3 regions of the Proteiniborus sp. MB09-C3 genome follow, and region 2 is predicted to be linked to each of the others. Evidence: a T-box and tRNA genes for the amino acid it is inferred to sense, from the RefSeq annotation. Region 2 holds a T-box; the other regions hold tRNA genes.
The links. A T-box is a leader RNA that pairs with one kind of tRNA and senses whether it is charged. The one in region 2 lies ahead of alaS (alanine--tRNA ligase), so its partner is inferred to be a tRNA-Ala.
Positions count from the first base shown of each region.

Region 1 (10,866 bases), 1.5 Mb from region 2:
AGTGATTTAAGTTTCTCTATTGCATTACTGGACGACAAGCTTAATGGATTTGTCATAACCAGCATATATGGAAGAAATGAAAGCAAAACCTATGCAAAGCCAGTAGTAAAAGGAGAATCCAGTTATCCATTGTCAGTAGAGGAAATGCAAGCTTTAGATAGAGCAAAGAAACAATCCATGACTTCATAAATTTCAAATAGGCTTGGTGATATTAACTTGAAGATATTATTCATAGTAAACCCTATAGCAGGGACAGATAAAGCAAAAAAGCTAATACCACTTATTAGAGAAAAGATGGACAAGACCAATATAAGCTATAGTATAGTCCTGACTAGCCAACCAAAGGAAGCCACAAGCTTGACTATGGAAGGTCTGGAGGAAGGCTTCGATAGTATAGTTGCTGTAGGTGGGGATGGAACTATAAATGAAGTTGCAATGGGAATTATCCAGAAAGGATATGGAACATTGGGCATTATACCAGGAGGAACGGGAAATGATTTAGCTAGAAGTTTAGACATCCCATTAGACCCTGAGGAAGCTTTATATTCTCTATTAGGCGGATCAAAAAAACATATTGATTTTGGTAAAATCAATGGCAGGTTATTTTTAAATGTTGCCAGTATGGGTTTAGATGCAGAAATAGTAAAGCGAACTGAAAATATTAAGAAAATTATAAAAGGCAGTGTAGCTTATACAATAAGCTTAATTGCTACTTTGGTTGTATATAAGCCTAAAAGGCTTACAATAGAGCTTGATGAAGAGACTATTGAGATGGATGCTATGTTGGCTGCAATTGCAAATGGAAAATACTATGGTGGTGGAATGAAAATATGTCCAATGGCTTTATTAAATGATGGGTATTTTCATGTGGTCATTGTGAGAAAGCTAAATAAGTTTAGACTTCTTACTCTATTTCCATTAGTTTTTAAAGGAACTCATGTAAACTTAACTGATATAGTAAAAATCTATAAATCTAAAAAAGTGAAACTAAAATTTGATAAAGAGCTACTATTAAATATAGATGGTGAGATAATTACAGCAAAAAAAGAGGTAAGTTTTATAATAGATGAAAGAAAAATAGAGCTATATACAAATAAATAAGAATAAAAAAACCCTTAATGATAAAAATATATATATAGTGCATTGGAGGGTTTTTCTATGAAAAAAAGGATTGTAGTACAGGAAGGATTATATAGTTTAAAAAGTAATTTAAATAATCTTGGGTACGAGATAGTTGACATCAATAATAATGATGTGGAGGCCATAATTTATATGGCAGATGGATATGACATAGAATACCATAACAATTTAGCTAATATGAACAGCGGAATAGACATAGCAAATAATAAGGGTGCTGTTTTAATTAATGCAACGGGAAAAACAACAGAAGAAATAGATAATATAATTAAAAAGAAAATATATAGTCCTTTATTTGACTGACAACAACTTAATTTTAAGTAGTTGTCAGTTTTTCTTTCTGTTTAAAAAGCTTCCAAAAGGAGGTGATAAATCCTGAGGAAATAATATCAGCCATTTTCATAACTGTACTTAGTCTAGTGTTTTGTAAAACCATATATTCCATAAAGCCTCCAATATTGACTACTCCAGTTATATGTATATCTCCTACCTTTGGCAAATCCTTGTTAACACCAGATCCTGGTTTCAAAGAACCTTTGGCTACATTAATATGGCCTACTCGCTCCAATTTACCTAAACATGCATCTATGGCTATGACAAAGGGATTCTTATATGAGGAGTATATGTTACGAATATTTTCTTCAAGATTTTTAGCATGTACAGGAGCTTCTAGTGTACCTAAAACGTGAACGTTAGTATATATTCTCGGAATATATGAAAGCTTATATCCTATCAATGGACCTAAGCAATCTCCAGTGGATCTGTCGGTTCCAATACATAGAATTATGATGTCCTCGTAGGTGTCATCATAATATTTTACTAAATGATTATAAATAATATCGCTAAGCATGGATTTGGCGAAAATAGAATCAGAATTTACCGACATGCATTTACCCCCTCATAACTAGTCATTATAAATAGAGTTTTCCCAAACAAAGGTTATTGATACAGCAAATTGAGAAAAAGTTGAATAGTTATAAATATTAATATGTAGTAGAGGACATATTTATGTGGTTAAAAATACTATTGACTGTTTATGCCCTGATGTGATACATTATTCACTGTCACTAAATGCATCTTGAGAGTTGCATTTAACGTGTCGAATTAGGGGCTAGTTAATAGCAATAAATAAAACAAAAAAACTATTGACAACGATAAAGTAATTTGTTATAGTTATAAAGTCGTCACCATACGACAAGAAATAACAAAAGAAAAATTAATTTAAAAAAATGTTGACAACTGATATTGAGAAATGTTAAGATATAAAAGTTGCTAAACAAGTTGGTCCTAACGGACACTCATAACAATAGCCCTAACGGGCGAAATATATAGTTGGTCTTTGAAAACTGAACAGTGAGAAGTCACAAGCAAACATCCAAAATTTCAAATTTTGAGATACGCTTAAAAATACATGTCAACGTCATAACGAGTGACAGGAGAACAAAAAGCTTTTATATGAGAGTTTGATCCTGGCTCAGGATGAACGCTGGCGGCGTGCTTAACACATGCAAGTCGAACGAACATGATATTCAACACTGAGTATTCAGACGAAATTCTTTTATGTCATCCTGAGCGATAGCGAAGGATCTCAGGCAAATAGAACTGAGTATTGAGTATTGAGTGTTGAATATTGTGTTAGTGGCGGACGGGTGAGTAACGCGTGGGAAACCTGCCCTATACAGGGGGATAGCCTCGGGAAACCGGGATTAATACCCCATGAAGCTCAAGTATCGCATGATACGTGAGTCAAAGATTTATCGGTATGGGATGGTCCCGCGTCTGATTAGCTAGTTGGTGAGGTAACGGCTCACCAAGGCGACGATCAGTAGCCGGCCTGAGAGGGTGAACGGCCACACTGGAACTGAGACACGGTCCAGACTCCTACGGGAGGCAGCAGTGGGGAATATTGCACAATGGGGGAAACCCTGATGCAGCGACGCCGCGTGAGCGAAGAAGGCCTTCGGGTCGTAAAGCTCTGTCCTAAGGGAAGAAACGGACGGTACCTTAGGAGGAAGCCCCGGCTAACTACGTGCCAGCAGCCGCGGTAATACGTAGGGGGCGAGCGTTATCCGGAATTACTGGGCGTAAAGGGTGCGTAGGCGGCCTTTTAAGTCAGATGTGAAAGGCTACGGCTTAACCGTAGTTAGCATTTGAAACTAAAGGGCTTGAGTGCAGGAGAGGAGAGTGGAATTCCTAGTGTAGCGGTGAAATGCGTAGATATTAGGAGGAACACCAGTGGCGAAGGCGACTCTCTGGACTGCAACTGACGCTGATGCACGAAAGCGTGGGTAGCGAACAGGATTAGATACCCTGGTAGTCCACGCCGTAAACGATGAGTGCTAGGTGTTGGTGGAGACATCCATCAGTGCCGCAGCTAACGCATTAAGCACTCCGCCTGGGGAGTACGGTCGCAAGACTGAAACTCAAAGGAATTGACGGGGACCCGCACAAGCAGCGGAGCATGTGGTTTAATTCGACGCAACGCGAAGAACCTTACCAGGGCTTGACATCCCTCTGATCGGATTAGAGATAATCCTTTATCTTCGGATACAGAGGAGACAGGTGGTGCATGGTTGTCGTCAGCTCGTGTCGTGAGATGTTGGGTTAAGTCCCGCAACGAGCGCAACCCTTGCCTTTAGTTGATAACAGGTAAAGCTGATAACTCTAGAGGGACTGCCGGTGACAAACCGGAGGAAGGTGGGGATGACGTCAAATCATCATGCCCCTTATGTCCTGGGCTACACACGTGCTACAATGGTCGGTACAACGGGAAGCAAGACTGTGAAGTTAAGCAAATCCCAATAAGCCGATCCCAGTTCGGATTGTAGGCTGCAACTCGCCTACATGAAGTCGGAGTTGCTAGTAATCGCGAATCAGCACGTCGCGGTGAATGCGTTCCCGGGTCTTGTACACACCGCCCGTCACACCATGAGAGTCGGTAACACCCGAAGCCAGTGAGCTAACCTTAAAGGAGGCAGCTGTCGAAGGTGGGATCGATGATTGGGGTGAAGTCGTAACAAGGTAGCCGTATCGGAAGGTGCGGCTGGATCACCTCCTTTCTAAGGAGAAGTACCTTTTCACTGTTCAGTTTTGAGAGGCTAACAAAGTCTTTCAAATAGATAAAACTTAATAAAGAGAAAGAGAAACTAAAAGAGAATCTAAACAATTCTCATTTTTAACTCTCAACACTCAATAAAATATGGGGGTGTAGCTCAGTTGGGAGAGCACCTGCCTTGCAAGCAGGGGGTCAGGAGTTCGAATCTCCTCATCTCCACCACGATATCTTTAAACTAGCGTTTAAAGATAATTGAGAATTGAAAATGGAAAATAGAGAATTAAAAGAATATAAATAGTTCTCAATTATCAACTCTCAATTCTCAATAGTTGACGACTTAGTTGTCAATCTTGTACCTTGAAAACTACACAGCGTAAGAAAGTTTTAAAATCAATAGAGAATTGATAAATAAAACTACAATTTTTAACTGGTCAAGATACTAAGAGCATAGGGTGAATGCCTTGGCACTAGGAGCCGAAGAAGGACGGGATAAGCACCGAAATGCTACGGGGAGTCGCAAGTAGACATAGATCCGTAGATATCCGAATGGGGAAACCCACCTAAGGAGAACCTTAGGAATCATCTACTGAATCCATAGGTAGATAGAAGGCAGACCAGGGGAACTGAAACATCTAAGTACCCTGAGGAAGAGAAAGAAACATCGATTCCCTAAGTAGCGGCGAGCGAACGGGGAAGAGCCCAAACCAGTAGAGGTAACTTTACTGGGGTTGCGGACCAGCATAACGGTAGGGATAATCTATAGTAGAAGAGGTCTGGAAAGGCCCACCACAGAAGGTGAAAGTCCAGTATACGAAATAGATAACCCACCAGCTGAGATCCAGAGTACCACGAGACACGAGAAACCTTGTGGGAAGCAGGGGGGCCCACCCCCCAAGGCTAAATACTACCTAGTGACCGATAGAGAATAGTACCGTGAGGGAAAGGTGAAAAGAACCCCGGGAGGGGAGTGAAAAAGAACCTGAAACCCTATGTTTACAAGCAGTGGAAGTTCTATATATGAACGACCGCGTACTTTTTGTAGAACGGGCCAACGAGTTACGATATGCAGCAAGGTTAAGTACTTAAGGTATGGAGCCGTAGGGAAACCGAGTCTAAATAGGGCGATTAAGTTGCATGTCGTAGACCCGAAACCGGGTGACCTACCCATGGGCAGGTTGAAGTTGAGGTAAAACTCAATGGAGGACCGAACCGCTTAGCGTTTAAAAGCTATCGGATGACCTGTGGGTAGCGGTGAAATTCCAATCGAACCCGGATATAGCTGGTTCTCCTCGAAATAGCTTTAGGGCTAGCCTCAAGGAAAGTGACGTGGAGGTAGAGCACTGACTGGTCTAGGGGCGCGCATGCGTTACCAAAACCTATCAAACTCCGAATGCCACAGTCATATACTTGGGAGTCAGACTATGTGAGATAAGTTTCATAGTCAAAAGGGAAACAGCCCAGACCACCATCTAAGGTCCCAAAGTACAAGTTAAGTGGGAAAGGATGTAAGACTACACAGACAACCAGGATGTTGGCTTAGAAGCAGCCACACATTCAAAGAGTGCGTAATAGCTCACTGGTCGAGTGGTCTTGCGCCGAAGATTACCGGGGCTCAAACTAGTCACCGAAGATGTGGGATACGTAAGTATCGGTAGAGGAGCATTGTATACAGGTAGAAGCTATACCGAAAGGAGTAGTGGACAGTATACAAGAGAGAATGTTGGCATGAGTAGCGAGAGGTGAGTGAGAATCTCACCCATCGAAAGCCTAAGGTTTCCTGAGGAAGGCTCGTCCACTCAGGGTTAGTCGGGACCTAAGCCCAGGCCAAAAGGCGTAGGCGATGGACAACAGGTTGAAATTCCTGTACTACCAGAAGGCGCTAAAAGAGAAGGAGTGACGCAGGAGGATAGGTTAAGCACACCGTTGGTTGAGTGTGCCTAAGCAAGTAGGGAGTATCTAAAGGCAAATCCGTAGATACAATATCCTGAGAAGTGATGGGGAGCGAAATACAAGTAGCGAACTAACTGAATCCACACTGCCAAGAAAAGCTTCTATCAAGCCTAAAGGTACCCGTACCGCAAACCGACACAGGTAGGCGAGGAGAGAATCCTAAGATGAGCGGAAGAACTCTTGTTAAGGAACTCGGCAAATTAACCCCGTAACTTCGGGAGAAGGGGTGCCGAGGGAGGTGAAGTGCAAGCCACATAAGCCTCCTTCGGCCGCAGTGAATAGGCCCAGGCGACTGTTTACCAAAAACACAGGTCTCTGCTAAATCGAAAGATGAAGTATAGGGGCTGACACCTGCCCGGTGCTGGAAGGTTAAGGGGAATGCTTAGCGCAAGCGAAGGTAAGAACTTAAGCCCCAGTAAACGGCGGCCGTAACTATAACGGTCCTAAGGTAGCGAAATTCCTTGTCGGGTAAGTTCCGACCCGCACGAAAGGTGTAACGATCTGGGCACTGTCTCAACAAGAGATCCGGTGAAATTGTAGTACTCGTGAAGATGCGAGTTACCCGCGACTAGACGGAAAGACCCCGTGGAGCTTTACTGCAAGCTGACATTGGATTTTGGTATCCTATGTACAGAATAGGTGGGAGACAGAGAAATCAGTGCGCCAGCATTGGTGGAGTCGTCGTTGGGATACCACCCTTATGATACTGAAGTTCTAACCATAGGCCATGAAACTGGTTTTGGGACACTGTCAGTTGGGCAGTTTGACTGGGGCGGTCGCCTCCTAAAAAGTAACGGAGGCGCTCAAAGGTTCCCTCAGCACGGTCGGAAATCGTGCGAAGAGTGTAAAGGCAGAAGGGAGCTTGACTGCGAGACCTACAAGTCGAGCAGGAACGAAAGTTGGACTTAGTGATCCGGTGGCGCCGAGTGGAAGGGCCATCGCTCAACGGATAAAAGCTACCCCGGGGATAACAGGCTTATCTCCCCCAAGAGTCCACATCGACGGGGAGGTTTGGCACCTCGATGTCGGCTCGTCTCATCCTGGAGCTGTAGCAGGTTCCAAGGGTTGGGCTGTTCGCCCATTAAAGAGGCACGCGAGCTGGGTTCAGAACGTCGTGAGACAGTTCGGTCCCTATCTGTCGTGGGCGTAGGAAATTTGAAAGGAGCTGTTCCTAGTACGAGAGGACCGGAATGGACAGACCACTAGTGTATCAGTTGTCCTGCCAAGGGCATGGCTGAGTAGCCAAGTCTGGTAGGGATAAGCGCTGAAGGCATCTAAGCGCGAAGCCCCCCTTAAGAAAAGATTTCCCATCTGGTAAACAGAGTAAGACCCCAGAAAGACTAACTGGTTGATAGGTCGTAGGTGTAAGAGCAGCAATGCTTTAAGCTAAACGATACTAATAGGTCGAGGGCTTGACCAGAAATATGGACGCTGTGTAGTTTTTAAGGTACAAATAAATACCTTAAAACTAAATATATAAGCTCTGAACAAATGATTTAGGGCATAAATCCAGTGACAATAGCGAAGGGGTCACACCTGTTCCCATACCGAACACAGAAGTTAAGCCCTTCAGCGCTGATGGTACTTGGTGGGAGACCGCCTGGGAGAGTAGGACGTTGCTGGATTTTTTATTTTTAAAATAGATTTATATATCAAAAAACAGCTTAAGATTTAATTTTTTAAGCTGTTTTTTATTTTACTATATTATTTGTTGTATATCTAATGTCCATTTCCTATGAATCTTTTTTCCATTTCCTCCTCTAGTCTCATAAGCTTTTTAATTACGTGTGGAGGTTTTCTATCTTTATTTTTAGCATTAGCTGGAATTGTATCAGTATTAGTATTATTGCTGTTTTTTACGAATGCAATATGTGGTGAATTCGTAGTTAAGACTTCAAATTTACAGCCCAAGAATTTGAGCTTTTCTATTATGGTCGGCAAGGCTTTTAGTGTATTGGTCTTGGCAGCAGTATCATGAAAAAGAACTACAGCAGTATTATTTCTACTTACCCAAGTCAATGTATTGTTGATTATTTCATCTACAGAGGCTGGAACTGCAGAAGCATCACCGCTACTAGCGTTCCAATCAAAATGCACATAGCCTTCCTTTTCCAATCTATTCATTATTTCATTTATTATCTTTTTTCCTTTTTCAGTTTTAGTTGAAGCATTATTTGATCCTCCAGGAAACCTGATTATTTTAGGTCGTTTTTTTGTGGCTTCATATACAATATTTTCATTTTTATATAAATCCTCAAAAAAGTTGTCTACACTTTTATATATATAATTATAATTATGGCTATAAGTATGGTTGCCAATTGCATGTCCTTCATCGGAAATTCTCTTAAGAAGTGTTTTTCCTTCATCTGTTTTGGTGCCTATGACAAAGAAAGTAGCTTTAATATTTTCTTTCTTTAGCAGATCCAACACCTTAGTAGTTATAGAACTAGGGCCATCATCAAAAGTAAAATAGACTGTTTTATTAGACCATGCATTTTCCTTATTTAGAGTGTTGATTATATTGGATGCTGGTTTTGAAGGTACTTTATTCTCAGGCTCTACTGGGGGCTCCGTCTCAACTTTAGTGTCAGGAGGATCTGAGATTTCCGGAACAGGCTCTTCTGTACCAGTAGGCTTGCCCTTATCGGGATTCATATTGTCTTCCTGATTATCTCCAACGGGTTCAGTATTATCTTCGTTATCATTTTCATTTGGGTCAATATTAATCCGATCCTCATCAGTAGAGGAATTAGTATTAGGCTCAATTACAACATCAGTATTGTCCTCATCAGTATCTTTATATGTATCCTCATCTAGCATGGCTAATTGCATACTATTGGGCATTATGCTTAGCATTCCATCGGCCAAGGCAGAGCTTGATATAGTAATCATAATAAGCAAAAACATTACAACTTTTTTCATTATAGTCCTCCTCATGTTGTACAGCTAATGCAATGAAGAAAGAATTAGCTACATTCATAATACACTATATTATAGTAAAATTGTATGACAAAACAGTTACACTTTAGACCAATTGAACTTTTCATCCTGAAACTTAAATTATTTAGCTGCTTTCTAGCCGTACAAATTTGATGTTTGCTAGGTTTGAACTACCAAATATTTACTCCGCAAATCAGTTTAGGTCATAATGGCACTTTTGATACTTAAAAGATTGTTCCACAGATAGAAATCAATGTTGATGCAGAATATCTTCTTTTCTGATAATATAATTATTAGATATATACCCTTTTAGAGAAGATTTAATATGGAGTTGATAAATAATGGATTTAAGAAATAAGAAATGCTTTATTTTAGATATGGATGGAACCATATATTTGGGGGATAAACTACTTAAGGGCTCAAAGGAATTTTTGGAATTACTAAACGAGCAAAATAAAAGATATCTATTTGTTACAAATAACTCCTCTAAGTCGGCTAGGGATTATGTTAAGAAGCTAAAAAGCCTTGGAATAGAAGCGAATGAATGTGATGTTTTAACTTCAGGAGAGGCTACTTGTATTTATCTAAATATGCAAAAACCAAATGCCAAGGTGTATGTTGTCGGTACAGATGAACTGTTAATGGAATTTAAGGCACATGGTTTTAATGTTATAAATGGCACTCAAATACTTCCTGATTATGTAGTGCTAGGCTTTGATACTACTCTTAATTACATGAAAATATGGGAGGCCTGTAATTTTATCAGGCAGGGGATACCTTTCATTGCTACCCATCCAGACCTTAATTGTCCTATAGAAAATGGAGGATTTATGCCTGACTGTGGTGCCATGATAGAGATGTTCAAAGCTTCTACAGATGTTTTACCTAAAATAATAGGAAAACCAAATAAAGAAATCGTAGATGTTATATTTGAAAAAACAGGTCTAAAATCAGAAGATATAGCTGTAGTAGGGGATAGACTCTATACAGATATAATGATTGGGAAAAATAGTGGAATAACTTCGGTGTTAGTCTTAAGCGGGGAGACAAGATTAGAAGATCTTAAAGAATCTGAAATAGATCCTGATATAATTTTAGATTCTATTAAGGATTTATATGAAATGCTCCTTTGATTCTATAATATGACAAGCCTTGCTATTCATAGTATTTATTAACTAAGAGTAGGAGGATTGTTTATGAAAAATTCATGGAAGGAACTGGCCAGCGTTTATATTGGCACTGTTATAGGGGCAGGCTTTGCCTCAGGACAAGAAATTATTCAATTCTTTGGAGTATTTGGTTACAAAGGGATATATGGTATCATATTTGCTTCAATTTTATTTTCAGTAATGGGAGCAATTGTATTATCTCAAGTATTCAGAGATAGAATTACGTCTTATAATGAGTATATTACTCCGCTTTTTGGACGAAGAATAAGTAAAGTCATGGAGCTTATTATAATTTCTTATCTATTCATCGGATTTTGCATAATGCTTGCTGGAAGTGGTGCAGTATTTATTGAGCAATTTAATATACCTGCTGATATAGGGATTTATACTATGGCATTTTTATGCTTTTTAACGCTAGCTTTTAGCGTAAAAGGGATATCCTTTGTAAATAGATTAGTTGTACCATTTCTAATTATTGGAATTATTTTAGTAGGCTCAGTTGTAATAATAAAGGAAGGACTCAATTTTAGCAATTTTTATGGAGTGAGCAGAGCTAAAACAGGGAACTGGGTGACTTCAGCTATTCTTTATGTAAGCTTTAATAGCATATCTGCT
Region 1 is NZ_CP127161.1:435,315-446,180, reverse strand. It holds gene QO263_RS02145 (DUF4446 family protein) at 1-189, shown strand, start outside; gene QO263_RS02140 (diacylglycerol/lipid kinase family protein) at 217-1,101, shown strand; gene QO263_RS02135 (YkuS family protein) at 1,159-1,440, shown strand; gene yyaC (spore protease YyaC) at 1,454-2,023, opposite strand; rRNA gene QO263_RS02125 (16S ribosomal RNA) at 2,589-4,196, shown strand; tRNA gene QO263_RS02120 (tRNA-Ala) at 4,339-4,414, shown strand; rRNA gene QO263_RS02115 (23S ribosomal RNA) at 4,622-7,562, shown strand; rRNA gene rrf (5S ribosomal RNA) at 7,651-7,767, shown strand; gene QO263_RS02105 (polysaccharide deacetylase family protein) at 7,862-9,064, opposite strand; gene QO263_RS02100 (HAD-IIA family hydrolase) at 9,424-10,215, shown strand; gene QO263_RS02095 (YkvI family membrane protein) at 10,279-10,866, shown strand, end outside.
Region 1: it encodes a tRNA-Ala, which carries the amino acid that the T-box ahead of alaS (alanine--tRNA ligase) is inferred to sense. The anticodon was not compared.

Region 2 (10,866 bases):
ATGAAGCTTACGAATAAAGCTGTAGCTCAAGCTTTAGATGGCTTACCTCCAGTTAAAATGCATTGCTCAGTGTTAGCTGAGCAGGCTATTAAATCAGCTTTATATGACTATTCTAAGAAGAATAATGTGGTCATAGAAGGATTAGAAAACTTTAATCCTGATGAGGATGTTCACGATCACGAATAAGAGAACTTAAGAGGCTGTTTCATAACTTACAAATCAGTTATGAAACAGCCTCTTTTTCTATATGAAAGTCAACAACTAATTAGAAAACTAGTTTCTGAGTACTGTAATTATGCTAATCTTATTGTAGGTTTATATAGGAATGTCCTGTAAGAATCAAATTTATGTGAGAGCAGGGAGCAAATAAACTTGCGTTGCGAGACTACGAAAAATGCAAACTGTGGAAATAAACAAAATAATATTCAACTGTTAATGTGGAATACTAATTACATAGAAATTTATAAAAGGAGTAATTCAATTGAGGAAAGTAAGTGAGATAATTGGACTCCCAGTAATATGTAAAAAATCTGGAAGCAAAATTGCGACTGTAAAGGAAGTAATATATTCAAAGAAAAAATATAGAATAGTAGGTTTTCTAGTTAGTGAAGGAAATATTTTTAGAGAGGCTAAAATAATTCAATTTAATAATATTGATTCAATAGGCGAAGAAGCATTGATTATCAAAAACGAAAATATGATAGAAAAATCTAGTTTATTACCAGAAATAAATCAGTTAATTAATGAAAAAAAAATAATTGAAGAAGAAATCTTAACTGAAGATGGAGAGAGTCTGGGGCATGTAAAAGATACTTTAATAGATGATAAAAACGGAAAAATAATAGGTTTTATACTTACAGATGGGTTAATTCAAGATATTAAAGAAGGTAGAAATGTATTGCCATATACTACTGAGGCAGTTTTTGGGGAGAATTCTATTATTATAAGTAATGAAGCTAAAAATTCATTTGACAGATATAAGGAAGATTACAAAAAACTTCTAGAATTACTTTGAAAATTTGTACCAAACTAAGTATAAAGAATCTAAAAAATGGGGTGAGAATATGAAAGGAAGATTTATATCAGGAATTGTAGCAGGGAGTTTAATAGGTGCTACTGCTGGAATGTATGCAATCACAAGGATGAGCCCAAGACAGAGAAGAAAAGCAATGAAGGTAGGTAGAAGAATAGTAACGAGTGTTGTTAGCAATATAGGATTATTTTAATAAGGCAGCTTAGCTGCCTTTAATTTACATCAAAGGGAGCCACATTATGGATAATCTTCTAAAACTAAGTGACTATTTACGAAGTATATTTATAACCGCATTGTTGGGATTATGTATATATTTCTTATTGAATATTGGCAACAGATATGTGAAGCCTGAAAATAGGCTTCAATTTTCACGTAGAAAAATTATCTTTACTTTTGTGATAGTTATTCTAATAGTTATATTTTATAATCTTTTTAAGGGATATAGTAAAATTGCTCCATTACTTTTATTGGTGTTCTATTCAATAGTACTATCTTATTTACTTAATCCATTAGTAAATATCATTGAAAAAAGAGGATTTAAAAGATCATATAGCATATTACTTATATATTTGTTTTTATTAACTCTAATCATTTTACTAATAGTATCCATTGTACCAAAATTATCTAGTGAGTTTGAAAATTTAGTAAGGTTGTTGCCTAGCTATTTCAATAGAATATATGATTATTTTAATAACATCTCTGTGAAGTATTCTAAGCATTTAGATAAATTACCTCCAGAGTTTCAGGCAATAAAAGAAGTTTTCTTTGAAAATCTTAAGAATTTTCAGGTACTGATTCTCAATTATTTGAGAAATATCACTAATTCTGCAATTAGTATTTTCTCAAAGATGGTGAGCTTTGTTATTGTACCTATTATGGCGTATTATTTTTTAAAAGATAAAGATTATTTTAAGAAAAAAATCACACTCATAATTCCTAAAAATCAAAGAAATGATGTTTTAAAAATTGGAAGAGAGGTTGATAAAGTTTTAGGAAGATTTATTAGAGGGCAGTTATTAGTCTGTACTTTTGTTGGTATTTCTTCTTCAATAGCTTTACTGATTATTGGAGTAGATTTTGCCATAATCATTGGTTTAGTTGCTGGTATAGCAGATATAATACCTTATTTTGGCCCTATAATAGGCATTTTCCCTGCTATAGTATTTGCTCTGTTAAAAAGTCCTATGAAAGCTCTATGGGTCATAATTTCTTTCACAGTTATTCAGCAATTAGAGAGTAACATAATAGCACCTAAAATAGTTGGAGAAAGTGTTGGGGTCCATCCTGTAATTATAATGCTGGCACTTTTAATAGGAGGAAGCTATTTCGGAATTACAGGCATGCTCTTTGCAATTCCTGCGACAATAGTTCTGAAGATAGTTTCAAGCTTTCTAATTGACAAAATTTCTCGCATATAACCTATATTGACAAAATACGGCTTATAAATTATAATCCTATCTATAGATAGTTCAATAACAGATAGAGAGAATAAATTATTTTATAAAGAAATAAATATTTAACAACAATGAAAGGAATTAGTAAATATTCCAAACCTTGCAGAGAGAATGCCCTAGGCTGGAAGGCATTTAGGCAAGGATATTGAAGCAGTCCTGGAGTTGGAGCCTTGAATATATAGTAGAGGTTTCCGGTTTATCCGTTATCTTTTTGAGAGGCTAACTTTTAGTAAGTAGGGTGGTACCGCGGGTAAACTCGCCCCTAAGTAGGATATAGGGGCGAGTTTTTTATATTTAAAAAATGATTAGAGGGGAGATAGGTTATGAAAAAGACAGAATTAAATGAAATCAGAAAAGAATTTTTAGACTTTTTTAATGAAAAAGGACACTTGGTTGCCCCAAGCTTTTCTTTAGTACCAAAAAATGACAAAAGTTTATTATTAATAAATGCAGGAATGGCACCATTGAAAGCATATTTTACGGGAGCACAAGAACCTCCTAGAAGAAGGATGGCAACTTGCCAAAAATGTTTTAGAACAAATGATATTGAGAATGTAGGTAAAACAGCAAGACATGGCACTTTTTTTGAGATGTTAGGTAATTTCTCTTTTGGAGATTACTTTAAAAAAGAAGCTATTGAATGGGCATGGGAGTTTATGACTGAAAGAATGGAAATTCCAGTGGAAAAGCTATGGGTTTCAGTTTATGAGGAAGATGATGAAGCTTATGAAATATGGAATAAGTACATTGGAATCAAATCAGATAGGATTGTTAAATTAGGAAAAGAAGACAACTTCTGGGAACTCGAAGTAGGGCCATGTGGACCTTGCTCTGAAATATATGTGGATAGAGGCGAGAAATACGGATGTGGCAGCGAAAGATGTAAGCCAGGATGTGATTGTGATAGATATGTAGAGGTATGGAATCTTGTCTTTTCACAATTCGATAAGGATGAGGAAGGAAATTATAACCTTGTTCCACACCCAAATATTGATACAGGAATGGGTCTTGAAAGAATTGCAGCTGTAATGCAAAATGCAGAGAATATTTTCAGTACTGATGTAATGAAAATATTGCTAAAAAAGGTTGAAGAAAAGAGTGGGGCTACTTACGGGGAAAATGAAAAGAAAGATATGTCCATAAGGGTAATTACAGATCATATTAGAGCGGTAACATTTCTAGTTTCCGATGGAGTTTTGCCAAGCAATGAAGGCAGAGGTTATGTCCTAAGAAGATTGATTAGAAGAGCTGCAAGACATGGCAAGCTTTTAGGAATAGAAACTGATTTCTTAAATACTCTAGTACCAACTGTAGTTGAATTATGGGGAGAGGCATATCCCGACTTAATAGAAAGACTGCCTCAAGTTCAAAAAATATTAAAGGTTGAAGAAGAAAAATTCCAAGAAACTATAGATCAGGGAATAAATATACTAAATGAGTACATTGAAAATATGTCAAATAATAATGAAAAAGTACTAAATGGTGGATTTGCATTTAAATTATACGATACTTATGGTTTCCCTCTCGATTTGACTAAGGAAATTTTAGAAGAGCATAATTTATCGGTTGATGAGATTGAATTCAACTCTGAAATGGAGAAACAGAGAGAAAGAGCTAGGAAGGCAAGAGAAGCAGGTGATAATCAGGCATGGAGTAAAGATAGTCCATTGTCAATTGATAGTACAATAAGAACTGATTTTGTTGGGTATACAGAAACGGCTTTAAGTTCAAAAATAATTGCAGTTTTAAAGGATGAAAATGAAGTTCAAATTTTAAACTCAAATGAAAAGGGTATAATACTATTAGACAAAACTCCTTTTTATCCTGAAGGAGGAGGTCAAGTTGGCGATACTGGCTTGCTAAGAGGTAATGAATTTGTTGCAAAAGTAAATGATACAAAGAAGAATGGCAGCGGACAAATTTTACATTTTGTTGAAGTAATTGAAGGTACACTTAAAGGTGGAGCTGAGGTTTGCGCAGAGATTGATAAATCAGAAAGACTATCTACGGCTAGAAATCACTCGGTGACTCATTTGCTTCATAAAGCGTTAAAGGAAGTACTTGGGAATCATGTAAATCAAGCGGGTTCATTGGTAATGCCAGATAGATTGAGATTTGATTTTACACACTTTGAGGCATTGAAAAAAGAAGAAATTGATAGAATAGAGGAAATTGTTAACGATAAAATATTTGAGGGATTAGATGTAAGAATTGTAGAGACTTCCTTGGAGGATGCTAGAAATCAGGGAGCTGCTGCACTATTTGATGAAAAATACGGTGATGTAGTTAGATTAGTAAAAATCGGTGACTACAGCAAAGAGCTATGCGGAGGTACCCATATTTCAAACTCAAGTCAAATAGGAATATTTAAGATAGTAAGTGAATCAGGTATAGCTTCTGGTGTTAGAAGGATTGAAGCTATTACAGGAAAGAAAGCATATGAACAGTTTGTAGAAATGGATATGCAGATATTGAAGATGGCTGATATTCTAAAAACAAATAGAAGGGATATAATAAGTAGGGTACAGCAGATAACTGATGATACAAAGCATTTAGAAAAAGAAGTTGAAAAACTAAAATCGGATTTGGCTATGTCAAAATTAGATGATATAATAAATGAGAGCTTTGAAGTAAACGGGGTTAAAGTCATAAGTAAAAGAATTGATGGAATGGATATGAATAGCCTTAGACAATTAGGTGATAAAGCGAGAGACTCTATTAATTCTGTAGTAATTGTTTTTGGCTCAGTATTAGAAGATAAGGTTTCATTTATAGCTATGGCAACAAAAGACTTAGTAGGTAGGGGAATACACGCTGGAAACATAATTAGAGAGGTAGCAAAGATGGCTGGCGGAGGTGGCGGTGGACGCCCAGATATGGCTCAAGCTGGTGGAAAAGATCCTTCAAAGATAGATGAGGCTTTAAGTATAGTAAAGGATGTTGTATTATCTCAGCTTAAGTAGTTTTACTGTTTTGTAGTGTATAAATTGAAGAAACACAATAGAAGTGCTTGGCTAAGAATTTCTATTGTGTTTCAAACAAGCCATAGAATTTTTAATAAATAGATGTATACAAATCTCAATATATGATATAAATATATAAGGGGGTGTTTCTATGAACAGTATCAATCAAACAATGAAATTTAATGTTTCTAAGGATAATAAAAGTCAAGCTGAAGAAATATTGTTTTCGGTTTATGAAGCGTTAGAAGAAAAGGGCTATAATCCAATAAACCAAATAATAGGGTACATATTGTCCGGAGATCCTACTTATATAACTAGCCATAATAATGCAAGAACTCTAATAAGAAAATTGGAAAGAGATGAGCTTTTAGAGGAAATTCTTAAAAAGTATTTAGGGAAAAAGTAATAGGAGAGGTCTAATTGCTGAATAAGTTGCAAAAGAGAAGCATAAGTATTGATGCTTTATTGCTGCTTTAACTTTTTTTGACCTGGACAAGGAAGTTCAAGCTGCCTATGAAAGAAGACCAGGAAAGACTACAGAAGGATACAGTATTACTAATATTGAAATCAATAAGCTTAACAATGTAAATAATAATAGCACTAATGCTTCCGTAATAGGTGTGTTAGGAAATAATTTACACAATAGTGAGCATAAGACAGCAGTATTTGGTAATTCAGATACTGCTGAAAGTTTTATAGAAGCTAACTGCTTTATCAATGGTATTGGTTACTACATAGTTATTTTCATATATAATTTTTTTATCATATGTCTTTAAAGTTAAGATTGATTTGAAAAAAGTTATCATTATTGGTATCATAGTGTTATTGTTTATCTTTATTAGGGTATAATTAATATCTATATAAATCTAAATCCTACTCATCTGGACAGAAGGCTTTTTATGATTGCTAGAAGTGGATTAGGAGAAATATATATGCTGTTCAATTGTAAGAAGAAAATTACTATGTTAACTAAAAGCAGCAAATATTTTTCTGCTGGGCTTATCAGCACTCTTATAGGAAGTATAGTAGGATTATTAGTAAATGATTCGGGAGTTTTTTAGCAGCTATATCAAATGCATATTTGGTGACTATATTAATGTATTATATATTTGATTATATGACTGAATCTTAGGGAAGTGACATAGTGGAAAATAGATTGTTAGGTAATACAGGTATAAAAGTATCTGAGTTATGCTTTGGATCGTTAACTATTGGGCCATTGCAGGTGAATTTGGATATTTTGGAAGGTGCTCAGATTATAAGCTATGCTTTTAGCAAGGGCATTAATTTCATAGATACAGCAGAAATATACGATAATTATGGGCATATAAAAGAAGCATTAAAAACAGTAAATAGAAAAGATATAGTTATAGCTACAAAATCATATTCTTATTCAAAAGAAACAGCTGAAAAAAGTTTATCTAAGGCTTTAAGTGAATTAGACACAGATTATATAGATATTTTTCTATTGCATGAGCAGGAGAGCAAGCATACAATTCGTGGACATTATGAAGCGATAGAGTATTTTATGAAAGCTAAAGAAAAGGGCATTATTAGAGCTATAGGCATATCCACCCATAGAGTAGAAGCTGTGTTGGCAGCTAACCAATACAGAGAAATTGAAGTGATACATCCTATAATCAACAAATTAGGAATAGGAATACAGGATGGAAGTGTGGATGATATGATAGCTGCATTAAAAATATCCTATAATATCGGAAAAGGCATTTACGGTATGAAGCCCTTAGGCGGAGGACATTTAATTAAGAGCGTAGAGGAATCAGTTGATTTTGTTAGAAATGTACCATATTTACATTCATTTGCCATGGGAATGCAAAGCAAAGATGAAGTAGATGCGAATGTAAGTTTGATTAACAGTGGATATATTCCTGATGATATTAAACAAAGAATTAAAAAGAAGGAAAGAAGGCTTCATATTTCAGATTGGTGTATAGGCTGCGGTTCCTGTGTAGAGACATGTAAGAACGGTGGAGTACATTTAGTAAATAATAAAGCAGTTCCAATTATGGAGAAATGTGTCCTTTGCGGTTATTGTGCAAGAAAATGTCCAGAGTTTTGCATAAAAGTAATATAATTGGAGGAGTTTATGGAAAGAATAATGGGGCTTGATGTAGGAGATAAAACTATTGGGGTGGCAATAAGCGACCCATTAGGTATTACTGCCCAAGGAATTACTACTATAAGAAGAAAGGGAATCAATAGTGATTTTAGCGAATTAAAAGCATTGATTAGTGAATATAATATTGTTGAAGTTGTAATTGGATTACCGAAGAATATGAACAATACTATTGGCCCGCAGGGGGAAAAAGTATTGCATTTTGTTGAAAAATTCAAGGGTAAATTTAATGTTAATGTAGTATTACAGGATGAAAGACTAACTACAGTATCTGCGGAAAGATTGCTTATAGATGCAGATGTGAGTAGAAAAAAAAGAAAAGATGTAATTGATAAGGTAGCAGCAACATATATTTTAAACTCTTATTTAGAAAAAAATAAAAAAGGAGAATGAGAGCATGGTAAATGATGACAATATTATTTCATTAATAGATGAAAATGGTAAAGAGCAAAAATTCGAAGTAATGGCAACATTTGATATTGAGGAAGATGAGTATGCAGTATTGTTTCCGTTACAAAACGAAGAAGCTGAAGATGGGGCTTACATTTTGCGAATTGAGTATGACGAAAATGGAGAATTACTATTAGTAAATATTGAAGATGAAGAAGAACTTGAAAATGCTGTGGCTGTCTATGAGGCTATTGCAGATGAAATACTGTAGTCGTTTTTTCATATGCTTATTCTAAGGCAAATTTGTTATAATTACTTACATATTTGTTGACTTTTGCATGTTATAATAATAGACTATATTTATAAAGCAAATAAGCAGGTGGAATGATGGATAATTTTTTTGACGATTTAAAAACAAAGCTTAAGGAAAAAGGGTATAAGCTTACAACACAGAGAAGAGTTATATTGGACGTGATCTTGGAAAATCATGGTAGACATTTAAGCCCTGAGGAGATATACGATAGCGTAAGAGATAAATATCCTGAAATTGGGCTTGCTACTGTATATAGAACGTTGCAGTTATTTGAACAATTAAATATTATTTACAAGCTGAATTTTAATGATGGGTGCAGCAGATACGAACTAAGTTCTTCTTCTAATGACCACCAGCATCATCATCTTATTTGTTTAAACTGTGGTAAAGTATTAGAGGTCGAATTGGACTTACTTGAGAATCTTGAATTGGAAATCGAAAAACAGAAAAATTTTAAGGTTATAGATCATAATGTAAAGTTTTTTGGTTATTGCAAAGATTGTAAGTAGTAAATCCCAATTTGGGATTTATTTTTTTACAATTTTGTAAGGCTATGGGTAACTATGATGTGGGGAAAAGTACCATTAGGAAAGTTTCTGTATGCTATTTGCATTTGAAATTTTTAATGGTTTTATGGATAGAATAATATTAGATGAAAAGTGAAGCTGCATAAAATGGTATTCAAATATAAGAATAAAATTATTTGAGCGTGAGTTTTTGTATATTTAAGTGAAAAGATAAAAGGAGAGTGACAGAGTGGCAAAAAAATCATCAAAATTAAAAATAATTCCTCTAGGGGGTTTATATGAAGTAGGAAAAAACATTACGGCTATCGAATATGAGGATGATATTATCGTTATTGATTGCGGACTTATTTTTCCTGAAGACGAAATGCTAGGGATAGATGTAGTTATTCCAGATATAACATATCTATTAAAGAATAGAGAAAAAATAAAGGGTATAGTTTTAACTCATGGACATGAGGATCATATAGGGGCATTGCCATATGTATTGAAGAAAATTAATGTACCTATATATGGAACTAAGCTTACTCTTGGATTAGTCGAAAATAAATTTAAGGAACATAATATTAGTAATACCATTTTGAATGTAGTTAAAGCATCACAAAGTATAAAGCTTGGTCAATTTGATATTGAATTCATAAGAACATCTCATAGTATACCTGATTCTGTAGCTTTAGCTATCCATACACCTGTGGGAACAGTAGTTCATACGGGAGACTTTAAAGTTGACTATACTCCAATTAATGGAGAAGTAATGGATTTTCATAAGCTCTCAGAGCTAGGGAAAAAGGGAGTGTTAGTTCTCTTAGCTGATAGTACTAATGTAGAGAGACCGGGATATACAATGTCTGAAAAGACGGTTGGAGATACGTTTAAGGATATATTTTTAACTGCTAAACAAAGAATCATTGTAGCCACTTTTGCTTCTAATATTCATAGAGTGCAACAGGTAGTCAATGCAGCGGTTCTTTTTGATAGGAAAGTTGTTGTATCAGGAAGAAGCATGGTTAATGTAGTAAAAGTAGCTACAGATTTAGGATATTTAGATGTACCTGAAGGCACTTTAATCGATATAAATGATATGCATAGATACCCAGACAATAAAATAGTAGTTATAACTACTGGCAGCCAGGGAGAGCCTATGTCTGCTCTTGCAAGAATTGCATCTTCAGACCACAGAAAGATGGAATTAATGCCAGGAGACTTAGTTATAATATCAGCTAGTCCAATTCCAGGCAATGAGAAGACAGTAGCAAAGGTAATAAATCAGTTGTTTAAAAGAGGAGCTAATGTTATTTATGAAGCTTTGGCTGATGTACACGTTTCAGGCCATGCTTGCCAGGAAGAGCTAAAGCTAATGCATAGTTTGCTGAAGCCTAAGTTTTTTATTCCAGTACATGGTGAATATAGGCATTTAAAACAACATGCTGGTTTAGCCCATGAGCTAGGGATGCCAAAAGAAAACATATTTATTGCTGAGAATGGATCTATAATTGAATTTACTAAGGATAGTGGAGCTATAGTAGGAAGTGTTCCTGCAGGTAATATATTAGTTGATGGACTAGGTGTTGGCGATGTAGGTAATATAGTACTTCGAGATAGAAAGCATCTTTCAGAGGATGGTCTTATTGTTGTAGTAGTTACTATAAGTAAACAAGAAGGCTATGTGATTTCAGGACCAGATATAGTATCTAGAGGGTTCGTTTATGTTAGAGAATCAGAAGATTTAATGGAAGAGGCTAGAACCATTGTAAGAGATGTATTAACAGAATGTGAAAAAAATAAAATTACAGATTGGGCAACACTAAAATCTAGTATTAAGGATGCATTAAGAAATTTCCTTTATGAAAAAATTAAGAGAAACCCAATGATTCTTCCAATTATCATGGAGGTATAATAGTCGTAGTATTAACTACGACTTCTCTTTGGTTAATTAATGATCATATTTGGAGGGAAAGAATGAAAAATACTAAATACTTAGCAAAAGCAGGAATGATAGCAGCGTTATATGTTATTTTAGTAATTATCGAAATACCTTTAGGACAGCTTGCC
Region 2 is NZ_CP127161.1:2,784,327-2,795,192, reverse strand. It holds gene nifU (Fe-S cluster assembly scaffold protein NifU) at 1-186, shown strand, start outside; gene QO263_RS13680 (PRC-barrel domain-containing protein) at 482-1,015, shown strand; gene QO263_RS13675 (YtxH domain-containing protein) at 1,065-1,226, shown strand; gene QO263_RS13670 (AI-2E family transporter) at 1,273-2,451, shown strand; T-box leader at 2,550-2,754, shown strand; gene alaS (alanine--tRNA ligase) at 2,811-5,450, shown strand; gene QO263_RS13660 (IreB family regulatory phosphoprotein) at 5,602-5,856, shown strand; gene QO263_RS13655 (hypothetical protein) at 6,350-6,511, shown strand; gene QO263_RS13650 (aldo/keto reductase) at 6,595-7,545, shown strand; gene ruvX (Holliday junction resolvase RuvX) at 7,558-7,980, shown strand; gene QO263_RS13640 (DUF1292 domain-containing protein) at 7,985-8,248, shown strand; gene QO263_RS13635 (Fur family transcriptional regulator) at 8,365-8,799, shown strand; gene QO263_RS13630 (ribonuclease J) at 9,047-10,711, shown strand; gene QO263_RS13625 (QueT transporter family protein) at 10,774-10,866, shown strand, end outside.

Region 3 (10,866 bases), 1.6 Mb from region 2:
CTAAGTATTCTTTAGACTAATCAATGTATTGTTTTGTAAAAAGACTTTGTTAGCCTCTCAAAACTGAACAGTGAAAAGGTACTTCTCCTTAGAAAGGAGGTGATCCAGCCGCACCTTCCGATACGGCTACCTTGTTACGACTTCACCCCAATCATCGATCCCACCTTCGACAGCTGCCTCCTTTAAGGTTAGCTCACTGGCTTCGGGTGTTACCGACTCTCATGGTGTGACGGGCGGTGTGTACAAGACCCGGGAACGCATTCACCGCGACGTGCTGATTCGCGATTACTAGCAACTCCGACTTCATGTAGGCGAGTTGCAGCCTACAATCCGAACTGGGATCGGCTTATTGGGATTTGCTTAACTTCACAGTCTTGCTTCCCGTTGTACCGACCATTGTAGCACGTGTGTAGCCCAGGACATAAGGGGCATGATGATTTGACGTCATCCCCACCTTCCTCCGGTTTGTCACCGGCAGTCCCTCTAGAGTTATCAGCTTTACCTGTTATCAACTAAAGGCAAGGGTTGCGCTCGTTGCGGGACTTAACCCAACATCTCACGACACGAGCTGACGACAACCATGCACCACCTGTCTCCTCTGTACCCGAAGATAAAGGATTATCTCTAATCCGATCAGAGGGATGTCAAGCCCTGGTAAGGTTCTTCGCGTTGCGTCGAATTAAACCACATGCTCCGCTGCTTGTGCGGGTCCCCGTCAATTCCTTTGAGTTTCAGTCTTGCGACCGTACTCCCCAGGCGGAGTGCTTAATGCGTTAGCTGCGGCACTGATGGATGTCTCCACCAACACCTAGCACTCATCGTTTACGGCGTGGACTACCAGGGTATCTAATCCTGTTCGCTACCCACGCTTTCGTGCATCAGCGTCAGTTGCAGTCCAGAGAGTCGCCTTCGCCACTGGTGTTCCTCCTAATATCTACGCATTTCACCGCTACACTAGGAATTCCACTCTCCTCTCCTGCACTCAAGCCCTTTAGTTTCAAATGCTAACTACGGTTAAGCCGTAGCCTTTCACATCTGACTTAAAAGGCCGCCTACGCACCCTTTACGCCCAGTAATTCCGGATAACGCTCGCCCCCTACGTATTACCGCGGCTGCTGGCACGTAGTTAGCCGGGGCTTCCTCCTAAGGTACCGTCCGTTTCTTCCCTTAGGACAGAGCTTTACGACCCGAAGGCCTTCTTCGCTCACGCGGCGTCGCTGCATCAGGGTTTCCCCCATTGTGCAATATTCCCCACTGCTGCCTCCCGTAGGAGTCTGGACCGTGTCTCAGTTCCAGTGTGGCCGTTCACCCTCTCAGGCCGGCTACTGATCGTCGCCTTGGTGAGCCGTTACCTCACCAACTAGCTAATCAGACGCGGGACCATCCCATACCGATAAATCTTTGACTCACGTATCATGCGATACTTGAGCTTCATGGGGTATTAATCCCGGTTTCCCGAGGCTATTCCCCTGTATAGGGCAGGTTTCCCACGCGTTACTCACCCGTCCGCCACTAACTATATTGATTTCCATCCGAAGACTTCCATTAATATAGTTCGTTCGACTTGCATGTGTTAAGCACGCCGCCAGCGTTCATCCTGAGCCAGGATCAAACTCTCATATAAAAGCTTTTTGTTCTCCTGTCACTCGTTATGACGTTGACATGTATTTTTAAGCGTATCTCAAAATTTGAAATTTTGGATGTTTGCTTGTGACTTCTCACTGTTCAGTTTTCAAAGACCAACTATCATTTCGCCCGTTAGGGCTATTGTTATGAGTGTCCATTAGGACCAATTTTGTCATCCTTCGTTAAGATCTTCTTTGAGAAGATTTACTAGAGACAACTTTTATAGTTTAGCATTTTCAATCTTATTTGTCAATGCTTTTTAAAAACTTTTTAAAATCTTTTTTCCTGTTGCTCAATGTTATCTTTACCAACTGATTCAACATTAGATTAAGTTTTTTTAGCGACTTAATTACTTTAACATTTTTTTTATCGCTTGTCAATATTTTTTTCGAAATTCACTTTTACTTTGTTTTTCCTGTCGTTTAGTGGCGACTTGTTTACTATACCAAATTTAAATTATCAAGTCAATAGATTTTACTTATACAGTTTTATCCAAATCAGATTATAATCTATAAACACTCATACAGGCTAAAGTCAGATATATAGTATCCAAAAAATATCTAAACAACTAATGGCTTTCAATGCTCATTATTCCCCTATAATTAGGCTTCCTAACTTTCAAAAAATTATACAATTAATTAAATGTTTTTCAATAATTCTCCTAGTCGTTTCAAGTCATCTATATATATATCCTTTAACTCTCTTTTGTATATTACTGCTGCTGGATGGTATAATGGAAAAACAGTATATTCATTTTCTTTTATTCTAGTACGTATTGGACTTCCGTGAGTATTACCTATTGTTATTGTTTCGTCATTTGATATTGTTTTTAATGGAATATTTCCCAATGTAACAATTATTTTAGGCATAATAATATCTATTTCTTCAAACAAGAAGTCTTTAAACTCTTCTATTTCATTCTTGTTTGGTGTCCTATTTGTTTTGGTCCCAGGTCTTTTACCTTCTTTAGTTGGTCTAAATTTTACCGTATTTGTAATGTAAAGCTTTTCTCTTTCTAATTCAAGAATTGATAAAAACTCATTTAGATATTTTCCTGCCGAGCCTACAAAGGGCTTTTTCTGCTCTACCTCCCTAGCCCCTGGTGCTTCACCTACCATCATTACAATACTATCAATTTTACCATTTCCAAGCACTAATTCTTTATCATAAAATTTATTTGTAATTTTAATGTTTAATTGTGTTAATCTCTCATTCTTCAAAAATATCTCCCTTTCACTATTTTTTAATATCATACTATAGCTTTAATCCCTCATATTTTTTCTTTATATTTTTAAAGTCTTCCCATGCAGGTCGTTTTTTATTTTCATCTCTCAATAAAGCAGCTGGATGATATGTTGGCATAACGTAAAATTTACCTAACTCTACCCATACTCCCCTATTTTTTGTTATTTTGAAATCTTGGCTTATTATATTTTGAGCAGATACAGCTCCTAAGCATACTAATATTTTAGGATTTACTAACTTTACCTGCCATCTTAAATATTCTATACATGATTCAGATTCTTCTGCTAAAGGATTTCTATTATTGGGAGGTCTACACTTAACTATATTCGCTATATAGACGTCTTCCCTTTTCAGTCCTATTGCATTGAGCATCCTATCAAAAAGTTGGCCAGCAGCTCCTACAAATGGACGTCCTTGCTTATCTTCATTGTATCCTGGTCCTTCTCCGATAAACATAATGGAAGCATTAGGGTTCCCCTCACCAAAAACTACATTTGTTCTAGTCATATGTAAAGGACACTTATTACATTTTTGACAATATCCCTCTAGACTTTCTAAGGTATACATATTACATCACTCCATAAAATATAGGATTAGTTAGTCTTCTTTTATTACAAGTCTCTATATATCATACTATATATTATTCATATGACTTTTTCCATAAGAATGAGTTGTCAAGTAATTATATGCCAAAAAAATAAAAAACCAATCTTCTAGAGATTGGAACAAAAAACAATAAATCCAGCAACGTCCTACTCTCCCAGGCGGTCTCCCACCAAGTACCATCAGCGCTGAAGGGCTTAACTTCTGTGTTCGGTATGGGAACAGGTGTGACCCCTTCGCTATTGTCACTGGATTTATGCCCTAATTTAATAAGGCTTCATATATTTAATTTAAGGCTTATACCTTAAAAACTACACAGCGTCCATATTTCTGGTCAAGCCCTCGACCTATTAGTATCGTTTAGCTTAAAGCATTGCTGCTCTTACACCTACGACCTATCAACCAGTTAGTCTTTCTGGGGTCTTACTCTGTTTACCAGATGGGAAATCTTTTCTTAAGGGGGGCTTCGCGCTTAGATGCCTTCAGCGCTTATCCCTACCAGACTTGGCTACTCAGCCATGCCCTTGGCAGGACAACTGATACACTAGTGGTCTGTCCATTCCGGTCCTCTCGTACTAGGAACAGCTCCTTTCAAATTTCCTACGCCCACGACAGATAGGGACCGAACTGTCTCACGACGTTCTGAACCCAGCTCGCGTGCCTCTTTAATGGGCGAACAGCCCAACCCTTGGAACCTGCTACAGCTCCAGGATGAGACGAGCCGACATCGAGGTGCCAAACCTCCCCGTCGATGTGGACTCTTGGGGGAGATAAGCCTGTTATCCCCGGGGTAGCTTTTATCCGTTGAGCGATGGCCCTTCCACTCGGCGCCACCGGATCACTAAGTCCAACTTTCGTTCCTGCTCGACTTGTAGGTCTCGCAGTCAAGCTCCCTTCTGCCTTTACACTCTTCGCACGATTTCCGACCGTGCTGAGGGAACCTTTGAGCGCCTCCGTTACTTTTTAGGAGGCGACCGCCCCAGTCAAACTGCCCAACTGACAGTGTCCCAAGACCAGTTTCATGGCCTATGGTTAGAACTTCAGTATCATAAGGGTGGTATCCCAACGACGACTCCACCAATGCTGGCGCACTGATTTCTCTGTCTCCCACCTATTCTGTACATAGGATACCAAAATCCAATGTCAGCTTGCAGTAAAGCTCCACGGGGTCTTTCCGTCTAGTCGCGGGTAACTCGCATCTTCACGAGTACTACAATTTCACCGGATCTCTTGTTGAGACAGTGCCCAGATCGTTACACCTTTCGTGCGGGTCGGAACTTACCCGACAAGGAATTTCGCTACCTTAGGACCGTTATAGTTACGGCCGCCGTTTACTGGGGCTTAAGTTCTTACCTTCGCTTGCGCTAAGCATTCCCCTTAACCTTCCAGCACCGGGCAGGTGTCAGCCCCTATACTTCATCTTTCGATTTAGCAGAGACCTGTGTTTTTGGTAAACAGTCGCCTGGGCCTATTCACTGCGGCCGAAGGAGGCTTATGTGGCTTGCACTTCACCTCCCTCGGCACCCCTTCTCCCGAAGTTACGGGGTTAATTTGCCGAGTTCCTTAACAAGAGTTCTTCCGCTCATCTTAGGATTCTCTCCTCGCCTACCTGTGTCGGTTTGCGGTACGGGTACCTTTAGGCTTGATAGAAGCTTTTCTTGGCAGTGTGGATTCAGTTAGTTCGCTACTTGTATTTCGCTCCCCATCACTTCTCAGGATATTGTATCTACGGATTTGCCTTTAGATACTCCCTACTTGCTTAGGCACACTCAACCAACGGTGTGCTTAACCTATCCTCCTGCGTCACTCCTTCTCTTTTAGCGCCTTCTGGTAGTACAGGAATTTCAACCTGTTGTCCATCGCCTACGCCTTTTGGCCTGGGCTTAGGTCCCGACTAACCCTGAGTGGACGAGCCTTCCTCAGGAAACCTTAGGCTTTCGATGGGTGAGATTCTCACTCACCTCTCGCTACTCATGCCAACATTCTCTCTTGTATACTGTCCACTACTCCTTTCGGTATAGCTTCTACCTGTATACAATGCTCCTCTACCACTGTCGTAGATTCAATGCTACCCTTAAGTTTTCACTTAACTAGAATCTGGCCGAAGGCTTTTATTGTAGCCTTTTGTGGCCTTCGGCAAAGCTTTCTTTGCCCTTTACTTTAAGAGTAATATTGAATCTATGACAATCCACATCTTCTGGTGACTAGTTTGAGCCCCGGTAATCTTCGGCGCAAGACCACTCGACCAGTGAGCTATTACGCACTCTTTGAATGTGTGGCTGCTTCTAAGCCAACATCCTGGTTGTCTGTGTAGTCTTACATCCTTTCCCACTTAACTTGTACTTTGGGACCTTAGATGGTGGTCTGGGCTGTTTCCCTTTTGACTATGAAACTTATCTCACATAGTCTGACTCCCAAGTATATGACTGTGGCATTCGGAGTTTGATAGGTTTTGGTAACGCATGCGCGCCCCTAGACCAGTCAGTGCTCTACCTCCACGTCACTTTCCTTGAGGCTAGCCCTAAAGCTATTTCGAGGAGAACCAGCTATATCCGGGTTCGATTGGAATTTCACCGCTACCCACAGGTCATCCGATAGCTTTTAAACGCTAAGCGGTTCGGTCCTCCATTGAGTTTTACCTCAACTTCAACCTGCCCATGGGTAGGTCACCCGGTTTCGGGTCTACGACATGCAACTTAATCGCCCTATTTAGACTCGGTTTCCCTACGGCTCCATACCTTAAGTACTTAACCTTGCTGCATATCGTAACTCGTTGGCCCGTTCTACAAAAGTACGCGGTCGTTCATATATAGAACTTCCACTGCTTGTAAACATAGGGTTTCAGGTTCTTTTTCACTCCCCTCCCGGGGTTCTTTTCACCTTTCCCTCACGGTACTATTCTCTATCGGTCACTAGGTAGTATTTAGCCTTGGGGGGTGGGCCCCCCTGCTTCCCACAAGGTTTCTCGTGTCTCGTGGTACTCTGGATCTCAGCTGGCGGGTTTTCTATTTCGTATACTGGACTTTCACCTTCTGTGGTGGGCCTTTCCAGACCTCTTCTACTATAGATTATCCCTACCGTTTTGCTGGTCCGCAACCCCAGTAAAGTTACCTCTACTGGTTTGGGCTCTTCCCCGTTCGCTCGCCGCTACTTAGGGAATCGATGTTTCTTTCTCTTCCTCAGGGTACTTAGATGTTTCAGTTCCCCTGGTCTGCCTTCTATCTACCTATGGATTCAGTAGATGATTCCTAAGGTTCTCCTTAGGTGGGTTTCCCCATTCGGATATCTACGGATCTATGTCTACTTGCGACTCCCCGTAGCATTTCGGTGCTTATCCCGTCCTTCTTCGGCTCCTAGTGCCAAGGCATTCACCCTATGCTCTTAGTATCTTGACCAGATGCTGCAATTACCCAAATCTTTGATTTGGTGTAATTGTAGTACTCAGAAACTTTGTTTCTGAGTTTCCGTTTGAATTGTAGTTTTTCAATCAATTCTGTCTTGATTTTAAAACTTTCTTACGCTGTGTAGTTTTCAAGGTACAAGGTTGACAACTTAGTTGTCAATTATTGAGAATTGAGAGTTGATAATTGAGAACTATTTATATTCTTTTAATTCTCTATTTTCCATTTTCAATTCTCAATTATCTTTAAACGCTAGTTTAAAGATATCGTGGTGGAGATGAGGAGATTCGAACTCCTGACCCCCTGCTTGCAAGGCAGGTGCTCTCCCAACTGAGCTACACCCCCATATTTTATTGAGTGTTGAGAGTTAAAAATGAGAATTGTTTAGATTCTCTTTTAGTTTCTCTTTCTCTTTATTAAGTTTTATCTATTTGAAAGACTTTGTTAGCCTCTCAAAACTGAACAGTGAAAAGGTACTTCTCCTTAGAAAGGAGGTGATCCAGCCGCACCTTCCGATACGGCTACCTTGTTACGACTTCACCCCAATCATCGATCCCACCTTCGACAGCTGCCTCCTTTAAGGTTAGCTCACTGGCTTCGGGTGTTACCGACTCTCATGGTGTGACGGGCGGTGTGTACAAGACCCGGGAACGCATTCACCGCGACGTGCTGATTCGCGATTACTAGCAACTCCGACTTCATGTAGGCGAGTTGCAGCCTACAATCCGAACTGGGATCGGCTTATTGGGATTTGCTTAACTTCACAGTCTTGCTTCCCGTTGTACCGACCATTGTAGCACGTGTGTAGCCCAGGACATAAGGGGCATGATGATTTGACGTCATCCCCACCTTCCTCCGGTTTGTCACCGGCAGTCCCTCTAGAGTTATCAGCTTTACCTGTTATCAACTAAAGGCAAGGGTTGCGCTCGTTGCGGGACTTAACCCAACATCTCACGACACGAGCTGACGACAACCATGCACCACCTGTCTCCTCTGTATCCGAAGATAAAGGATTATCTCTAATCCGATCAGAGGGATGTCAAGCCCTGGTAAGGTTCTTCGCGTTGCGTCGAATTAAACCACATGCTCCGCTGCTTGTGCGGGTCCCCGTCAATTCCTTTGAGTTTCAGTCTTGCGACCGTACTCCCCAGGCGGAGTGCTTAATGCGTTAGCTGCGGCACTGATGGATGTCTCCACCAACACCTAGCACTCATCGTTTACGGCGTGGACTACCAGGGTATCTAATCCTGTTCGCTACCCACGCTTTCGTGCATCAGCGTCAGTTGCAGTCCAGAGAGTCGCCTTCGCCACTGGTGTTCCTCCTAATATCTACGCATTTCACCGCTACACTAGGAATTCCACTCTCCTCTCCTGCACTCAAGCCCTTTAGTTTCAAATGCTAACTACGGTTAAGCCGTAGCCTTTCACATCTGACTTAAAAGGCCGCCTATGCACCCTTTACGCCCAGTAATTCCGGATAACGCTCGCCCCCTACGTATTACCGCGGCTGCTGGCACGTAGTTAGCCGGGGCTTCCTCCTAAGGTACCGTCCGTTTCTTCCCTTAGGACAGAGCTTTACGACCCGAAGGCCTTCTTCGCTCACGCGGCGTCGCTGCATCAGGGTTTCCCCCATTGTGCAATATTCCCCACTGCTGCCTCCCGTAGGAGTCTGGACCGTGTCTCAGTTCCAGTGTGGCCGTTCACCCTCTCAGGCCGGCTACTGATCGTCGCCTTGGTGAGCCGTTACCTCACCAACTAGCTAATCAGACGCGGGACCATCCCATACCGATAAATCTTTGACTCACGTATCATGCGATACTTGAGCTTCATGGGGTATTAATCCCGGTTTCCCGAGGCTATTCCCCTGTATAGGGCAGGTTTCCCACGCGTTACTCACCCGTCCGCCACTAACTATATTGATTTCCATCCGAAGACTTCCATTAATATAGTTCGTTCGACTTGCATGTGTTAAGCACGCCGCCAGCGTTCATCCTGAGCCAGGATCAAACTCTCATATAAAAGCTTTTTGTTCTCCTGTCACTCGTTATGACGTTGACATGTATTTTTAAGCGTATCTCAAAATTTGAAATTTTGGATGTTTGCTTGTGACTTCTCACTGTTCAGTTTTCAAAGACCAACTATTATTTCGCCCGTTAGGGCTAATCAATCGCAGAATTTTTATTACCGCTGACTTTTACTACTATATCAAACTTTTCATAAAGTGTCAAGCATTTTTTTATTTTTTTAGTCATACCAGATGACGACAATACATAATATATCATTTTATCATATCTTTTTCAAGAGTTACTTTATTCCATATTTTCTTATCTAATTGTATATCTTCTTTAACTCTTTTTGAAATTTTTCAATAATTTTTTTCTCCATTCTTGACACTGTCATTTGAGATATGTTCAATTCCTTAGCAATTTCAAATTGAGTTTTTTTATTAAAGTATCTATCATAGAGTATTTTTTTCTCCATATCATTCAATTTTTCTATATTTTTCTTTAAGAAATCATTATTCTCTATTGTTGTAAAGTACTTATCATCTTCTCCTATTAGCTCTGATAAATTAATATCCTTATCATCACCATTCGAATCAAGTACTACATCTAATGAATGAGGGGTATATACCTTGCTAGCTTCCATAGCTTCAAGTATTTCCTCTGATGAGCATTGCAAATACTCTGCCAGCTCGTCAACTGTAGGGGTTCGCTGTAAAGTTTGACTTAAAGTATTTTTTGACACATTTATTTTCTTTGAAAGCTCTTGTATTCTTCTAGGTACTCTTATGGCCCATCCTTTGTCTCTGAAATATTTTTTTATCTCTCCTATTATTGTAGGCGTAGCAAAGCTAGAGAACTCATATCCTTTTGATATATCATATCTATCTACAGCGTAAATAAGTCCTATACAAGCTACCTGATAAATATCTTCATAATCGATTCCTCTATTTACATATTTTTTGGATAATATTTCAGCTATATAAAGATGTCTTTTTATAAGTTCTTCTCTTATTATATAAGAATCTTTATTTTCACTATACTTTTTAAATAGTTCCTTGCTATTAATCTTTGTTAAATCATCTGTCATATAATATCATCCTTTATATACTTAATCATTCTTATCTCAGTACCCTTTTCTCTATCATTAATTATTTCAACTTCATCCATAAGAGAATTGATTATAAATATTCCTAACCCACCTTCTCCCAACTCTTCAACCTTTAATTCCTTTATATCATCTACATTAAATCCTTTTCCTATATCCTTTACTGTTATTACTAACTTGTCCACATACATATCGAAGTTAATATCAAAGTTTTCTTTTTCGCTGCTTAAGCTATGCTCCAATGTACTAGTACAAGCTTCTGCTATAGCTACTTTAATATCTTCTATTTCTTCTATATCAAATCCCATCCTGCTCGCTATAGCAGAAGTTGTAAGTCTAACTACGCTTACATATTCAGCCTTATTGGGAACATTAAGTTTTATACTATCAAAGCTACTCTCAAAATTATCTACCATTTCCATTGGTCACTCCTTTATAAGAAACACTTTATCTAAACTTGTCAAGTCAAATAATTTTTTAATATTAGGCTTGATACCTTTAATAGTTATAGTTTTTTCATTTTCCTTTACTTTTTTCAAGGCACTTATTAATACTCCTAGTCCCGTACTATCTATATAGGATAAGCTTTGGCCATTTATTATTATATTACACATTTTTTCTTCTAATGCCTCAAGAAGTATTTCTTTAAATTTAGGTGATGTATAAATATCTAATTCACCAATAATATCTATTACCCATGAGTCTAAGTTTTCGTTAAACATTTTATTAATTTCCATTGTATAATGTCCCTCCTTTTTTATTATAAATATATTAATATAGTATAATAAATTGGCACTAATGTAAACTTATATAGAAGAAGAAAGCGTACAAAAAAGTACGCTATTCTAATTCCTCAGCAACTACTGTAGCAACGGATACT
Region 3 is NZ_CP127161.1:523,782-534,647, reverse strand. It holds rRNA gene QO263_RS02555 (16S ribosomal RNA) at 93-1,624, opposite strand; gene QO263_RS02550 (uracil-DNA glycosylase) at 2,265-2,846, opposite strand; gene QO263_RS02545 (uracil-DNA glycosylase) at 2,881-3,438, opposite strand; rRNA gene rrf (5S ribosomal RNA) at 3,611-3,727, opposite strand; rRNA gene QO263_RS02535 (23S ribosomal RNA) at 3,805-6,869, opposite strand; tRNA gene QO263_RS02530 (tRNA-Ala) at 7,145-7,220, opposite strand; rRNA gene QO263_RS02525 (16S ribosomal RNA) at 7,363-8,894, opposite strand; gene QO263_RS02520 (SigB/SigF/SigG family RNA polymerase sigma factor) at 9,204-9,968, opposite strand; gene QO263_RS02515 (ATP-binding protein) at 9,965-10,408, opposite strand; gene QO263_RS02510 (STAS domain-containing protein) at 10,412-10,723, opposite strand; gene gyrA (DNA gyrase subunit A) at 10,827-10,866, opposite strand, start outside.
Region 3: it encodes a tRNA-Ala, which carries the amino acid that the T-box ahead of alaS (alanine--tRNA ligase) is inferred to sense. The anticodon was not compared.